2 regions of the Paenibacillus tianjinensis genome follow, and region 2 is predicted to be linked to the other one. Evidence: predicted binding sites of a transcription regulator. Region 2 holds the regulator's gene; the other holds the start of a gene.
The links. The regulator LexA, encoded in region 2, represses DNA repair genes until DNA is damaged. The targets are predictions, from matches to a motif close to CGAACATATGTTCG.
Positions count from the first base shown of each region.

Region 1: JRJ22_RS01200 (putative DNA modification/repair radical SAM protein) is a predicted target of LexA. The motif match lies at 1,956-1,969, and genes of this name have one in related genera.

Region 1 covers NZ_CP070969.1:244,204-247,313, forward strand. The annotation lists gene JRJ22_RS01195 (TIGR03915 family putative DNA repair protein) at 1-600, opposite strand, end outside; gene JRJ22_RS01200 (putative DNA modification/repair radical SAM protein) at 606-1,916, opposite strand; gene JRJ22_RS01205 (FAD-dependent oxidoreductase) at 2,024-3,110, opposite strand, start outside.
Region 2 covers NZ_CP070969.1:3,432,041-3,435,150, forward strand. The annotation lists gene JRJ22_RS15465 (hypothetical protein) at 1-173, opposite strand, end outside; gene JRJ22_RS15470 (DUF896 domain-containing protein) at 222-425, opposite strand; gene JRJ22_RS15475 (LysM peptidoglycan-binding domain-containing protein) at 536-949, opposite strand; gene lexA (transcriptional repressor LexA) at 1,177-1,803, shown strand; gene JRJ22_RS15485 (L,D-transpeptidase) at 1,988-2,326, shown strand; gene JRJ22_RS15490 (hypothetical protein) at 2,460-2,678, opposite strand; gene JRJ22_RS15495 (hypothetical protein) at 2,755-2,976, opposite strand; gene JRJ22_RS15500 (hypothetical protein) at 2,973-3,110, opposite strand, start outside.

The sequences.
Region 1 (3,110 bases), 3.1 Mb from region 2:
CGGAATCCATTCCTGCAGAGGGATGATGGCCTGCCGGCCGGGCTGGTGGAGGAGCGCCATCCCATGGGTCTTGTCGTAGATCATGAAGCTCTCATTCTGGAACCGGTCGCAGAAATGATCCTCAATGACGGGAAGGATATACCCCCGGGGTTCAATCACTGCCGCCATGACTGGACCATATACGCTGAACCGCACGAAGCCCAGATAATGATGCCCTTCCCGCCGGAGCTGCTGGACTGCCTTGTTCAGGGCGCTGACCGTATCGTCGGCCAGCATGTTCATGACCCGGCGGCCATGGGTAAAGCCGAGATACAGGAAGTTCAGCAGCAGCATTTCTTTATCCATGGCATTAGACCAGAAGCCGAGCCGCACCAGTTCCTCCGCCTCGGGAGAGATCTTCAGCGGGATGGAGCGCAGCACCCGGTCGGCTTTGACGCTGTCAGTTTCAATCCATTTGGACTCCAGCAGCAGCCCTTGCCCCTCTTCTAGAGAGTGGATGGCCAGCGGAGTTTCCTTCCACTCATAGCTCTCGAACACGCAGCAGAGCAGGCCCTCAAAGCTGCCGTCATAAGTATAGGCCAAGGCGGTTGTCTTGAACATGACGCCTAGACCCCTTTCCCGAAGGTGGCCGCTCTGCCTGCCTCCGGCAAGGCTGCCATATAGCTGTCGTCGAAGAAGGAGAGCTGCTCCACCTCCGGCTGCTGAAACTTGGCCAGCTCCTGCCCGGACATGAGCGAACGAAGCAGGGTATGCTCGCCCACCTTTAGCCCCTCCAGTGGTTTACCTTTGCAGGTAATGAAGAACTGGGCACGTTTGAGCACCACGCCGAGCTTCTTCAGTGCGTAGAAATCCAGGCTTCCGGCCCGGCGCGCCTTGAGAATCCGCTGGGCGCTTCTTACGCCGATGCCGGGCACGCGCAGCAGCGTCTCATAGGGAGCGCGGTTAATCTCCACCGGGAACTGCTCCCGGTGGTTGATGGCCCAGCTGCATTTCGGGTCCAGCAGCGGGTTGAAGTTGGGCGCGGCTTCATCCAGCAGCTCCTTAGCCTCAAAGCCGTAGAAACGCAGCAGCCAGTCCGCCTGATAGAGCCGGTGCTCCCGCAGCAGCGGCGGCTTCGTATCGAGTGCGGGCAGGAGCGAATCCTCGACCACGGGAGTATAGGCAGAGTAGAAAATACGCTTCAGCCCGTACTTCTTGTACAGGCCTTCCGTAAGGTTCAGAATCTGATAATCGGTATCCGGCGTGGCGCCGATAATCATCTGGGTGCTCTGCCCGGCAGGCGCGAAGCGGGGAGTGTGCTTGTATTTGACGAGATCCGAGCTGTTCTCGGTGATCTTATTTTTGATGAGGCCCATCGGCTTCAGTATGGATTGTTTGCTCTTGTCCGGAGCAAGCCGGTTGAGACTTTCCTGGGAGGGCAGCTCAATGTTGACGCTCATGCGGTCGGCAAGCAGGCCGAGCCGGGACAGCAGCACATCGTCAGCGCCGGGAATGGCTTTTACATGGATGTAACCTCTGAAATTGTATACGTTGCGCAGCAGCTCAAGGGCGGCAATCAGCTGCTCGGTGGTATAATCGGGACTCCGCATGATGCCGGAGCTGAGGAACAGGCCCTCTATGTAATTGCGGCGGTAGAACTGCATCGTAAGGTTGGCAATCTCCTCGGGTGTAAACGCAGCCCGCCGTGTAGGATTGGATTTGCGGTTCACGCAGTAGGCGCAGTCATAGATGCAGCCGTTAGTCATCAGTACCTTGAGCAGGGAAATGCAGCGTCCGTCTGCTGCGAAGCTGTGGCAGATGCCCATGCTGACCGCATTGCCGAGGCTTCCGGGCTGTCCCGAACGGCTTGCCCCGCTTGAGGTGCAGGCTACATCATATTTGGCCGAAGCTGTTAAAATTTCAAGTTTCTCCATCATATCCACGGAAACACACTCCTCATTAGGAGTAGTATATATCGAACAAATGTTCCTGTCAAAGTCATTCAGAGGCTTTGACAGGCACTTGCATCCTCTATCACGGGATATTAAGCATAGGCGCGGACTTCAATAATCTCTGCATAAGGGGAACCATTAGTTGCTGTAACGACTACCCTGACAGCCCGGGTCTCAAGCGGGGATTCCAGCAGATGAACCCGTTTCCGCTTCCGGTTGTTCTGCTCACTAAGCACGGTCACCCAGGTTCCCGTATCATCCAGCCCTTCGAGACGATAGCTGCGGACCAGTTCGGGAATCACTTCGAAAGGCGTCCGGTGATGATGCAGATTGATCAGATCCTCATTCACATCATCATTAAATATAAGCTGGATCTCCCGGATCTGCCGCTTCTCCGTCCATTCCAGGGCAAGCCAGGGCTCAGTATCCTGTTCAAGAGATTCCGAGAGCCAGAGATGCGGTCCGCCATACGGCCGCCGGTATCCGTCTATTACATGCTCCGGCCGGTAGGCGCTTGTAGGGAAGGAGGTACGCAGGCAAAAGACCTTGCGGACCAGGCGTTTGGTGCTCCATTCCACCACAGGCTGGCTGCTGTCGTGGTCTTCCAAATCCTTGGAGACCCCGGGAGCTGCCCCCCGCTCCAAGGCTAGCAGTCCGCTCAGCGGCTGACCGGTAAGATACAGCTGGATGGCAGGATTCCGGCGCACAATGACAAAGGCGTTTTGGGCTTCCGCCGGTATCCAGTCTAGGCTGACTGATACCCACTGTTTGTCCCCTGTACCTACAGATACTTCAGTCTCATATTCCAGCATAGCGGGCACGTAATTTTCCGGGCGGCCGGTGCTCCAGAGTTCAACCTTCAGCATCGTATCCTGTGCCGCATCCAGCAGCCATTCTATGGTACCGCTTATCCCCGGATCAGCGGGAAGCAGCATGGCAATATCATGCTCCAGGGGATACCTTTCCTCGCCTGTTCCGATGGAAATCCCGGACAGGAAGGAGGAGGCGGACACCTTGGCCTGGCGGGCCAGGTCGTCATCATCACAGTTGACCAGGCCGAGCACCGAAGCATCCTGCTTCAGCAGCATTTGCTGCAGGGTAGGAGTATGCTCCCGCGACAGCTCTGCGGGCGTTAGGCCCTTCTCCACACAAAGTGCTGCGGCTGTTCCGGCTGCCTCG
Region 2 (3,110 bases):
CCGAGGAGCAGCAGAACTATTGGAAATACGATATTGCGGCCTTTAAAGATATCGCTCTCTTTGGCAGCTGACGCTGATTTTGAAGCATAGATGGTTTCTTTACCTTGCTTCTTCCGTTGCTTATTGACTTGCTGTGTGTTGCGTTGAACCATTCTTTCCCAAGAACGGGCCATGTGAGTTCCCCCTAGTCGTCCTAAAATATCTATGACAAAGGCACCGGACTAATGTTTAAGCCCCTTGTTGCCTTGATCATCGTTATCCACGATTTCAATCGTATCAAGCTGTGCACGGAAGTTGCTGCGGATGTTGCCCAGATAGATCTCGCGGAGCTTAGCGCGTTCTGCTAATTCCTCTTCATTCAGGCCGCTGCTTTTCTGTTTGCGAGCCAATTCATTGATGCGTGCGACCAATTCGTCTATATTCAATGCTTTCCCCTCCCCTATAAATTCATTCTAACTTTGCCATGAGAAAAAGAGCTTGTCAAGGTCTCCCCCCTGAAAGCTCTTCATGTTATTCTATCGTGCTGAAATTATATTTAATATACAGGCAAGGTTAACACATCTCCGGCCTGGATGTCACTGCTCTTCAGTCCGCTTGTCTCTTTAATTCCTTCTATATATACGACGGTCCTCATGTTATCCGGTTTATGTTCCCGTGCAATGCTCCAGAGCGTGTCTCCGCGTTCAACCACTACCCGCTTACCTTCTGTCATAGAGGAGACTGATCCGGCAAAAACATTACCTACAACTGTAAAACCTGAAACAACGAGCATAAACACTAAAGCTAGCTTTATAAAGTTATCCTTCACAAATACCTTCATTAGCATATTGAATACGAACGCTGCAGAATTCTTTAGACTTGATGCATAAGTTGAAGCAGAATCATCTCCGGAAGACTGAACCTCGCGGGCTTCATCGTAGATGCTGCGGTATGTACTGTATTTTAGCATTATCATCGACCTCCAAACACTTGTTCTTAATTTCAAAAATAATATAACACGAACAAGTGTTTTGATCAATAGTTTTTTCGAACAATTGTTCCCCTTAATTTATTAGGCAGCTTTAGGTGCATGTTCATCTGTTTTTATGCCTTTTTGAAAATTTTAGAACTAATGTTTGTACGAACGGAGGTTCTATGTTATAATTTTCCCAAACATACTATATGGGGTTGATTCCAATGTCAAAGATTTCGAGTCGTCAGCTGGCGATCCTGGAATTTATACGTAACGAAGTCCGCAGCAAGGGTTATCCTCCGTCTGTCCGGGAAATCGGGGAAGCTGTTGGTCTTGCGTCCAGCTCCACAGTACATGGTCATTTGGATCGTCTTGAGAAGAAAGGCCTTATCCGTCGTGACCCTACGAAGCCGCGTGCGATAGAACTGCTTGGACAGGAAGATTCTGAGAATGTACATCAATTTGTACAAACAGTAACCCGTATTCCTGTTGTAGGTAAAGTCACCGCCGGGGTGCCTATTACAGCTACAGAGAATATTGAAGACTATTTCCCGCTACCTAGCCACTATGTAGGCGACAACAAAGTTTTCATGCTCTCTGTACTGGGAGACAGCATGGTTGATGCGGGAATTATGAACGGCGACTATGTTATTGTCCGCCAGCAGCAGACAGCAGACAATGGAGATATCGTCGTTGCGATGACTGAAGAAGATGAAGCAACTGTTAAGACATTCTACAAAGAACGAGACCATATCCGCCTGCAGCCGGAGAATCCGGCTTATGAACCTCTCCGCTTGAACCGTGTTACCATTTTAGGTAGAGTCATTGGACTTTTCCGAGATATTCACTAGAAAATCCCCTCACAGAAGCTGTTTCGCTCTCCAAGCGGAACAGCTTTTTCCGTTCTATTGTGCCCACTTTATCATTTCAGAACACTTGTTCATACCGGTGAAATTCATCACCATTAGCCTCTTCTAACGGGAACCCCTGCAGCATTCCACACATATCCTGGTAGCAGAAGGAGTGCTGATGACTTTGCCCAATTACCGGATAATTGTTGATCTGTCGCAGCGCATGCTGTATTTGCTGGATAACGACATTGTGACCCGTGGTTTTCCCGTTGGAATCGGCACCATGCTGACTGTTTCACCTACAGGCGAGTATACTATCATTAACAAGCAGCCTAATCCCGGCGGGCCTTTTGGTGCCTTTTGGATGGGGCTGTCTAAACCGCATTACGGCATTCACGGAACGAATGACCCTGCTTCGATCGGTCATAGGGTCTCCCATGGCTGCATCCGGATGTATAACAATGATGTTCTCGCTTTATCTCGTATAGTCCCCATTGGCACGCGTGTGACGATTAGGGAGTAAATCTATGCCTAATTCGTACGTCACTCCATGTCAAAAGAACACCTCTACCCGCTCTTGCACCGGTAGAGGTGTTCTCATTTATTCATATGATGTTCATACTACATATTAAAGTAATCCCCAACAACAGCTACGGTTACAGCACACTGCGCAATAGTCTGATCGCGATACGGTTCAGGCGCAATGCTTCCCGGATCGAGACCCTGGCAGCCAGTAATTCACGTCTGGCCCGGCTTGGATTAGGCACCCGGCGCAAATTCTCATTGATTTCCTCAAGCCGCTCCCGTAAAACCGCTCTTTGTGCCAGCAATACACGGATCGCTCTGCGAATTCTTAACCGTTCTGTTTCTGTCATTAATTCCACCTCTTTTACGTTTGATAGTATAAGAGATGCAATTACGGCTTCATCGGTTTGTGTGAACTGGCAGTTGTTATTTTTTGGGCAGACGCACCCGGAATTCATACTCCGAACGTTTGTAGGCCATTCCCGCCAGCATGATATAATCAGGTGTCCATTTTTGCAGAGGTCCTGCGTAATCAGCGATAACATGCGGCTGTCCTTCTAGCATCTGCACTACGTATATATTCGCCTCAGCGAGCGCAGCAGTGAACAGATCAGCATCAGTTACCAGCACCTTATAAGTCGCATTCAATACGGTCCCTCCTTATTGGCTGATTCATATTTAGCGCGGATTTCAAGGTTTTTGGAATAATTGTACAGGTCTAGTGCCGTTATCCCTCTGCGTGCAAGCTTAACAAACAACACAAAAGCGTAGATACACGCCAC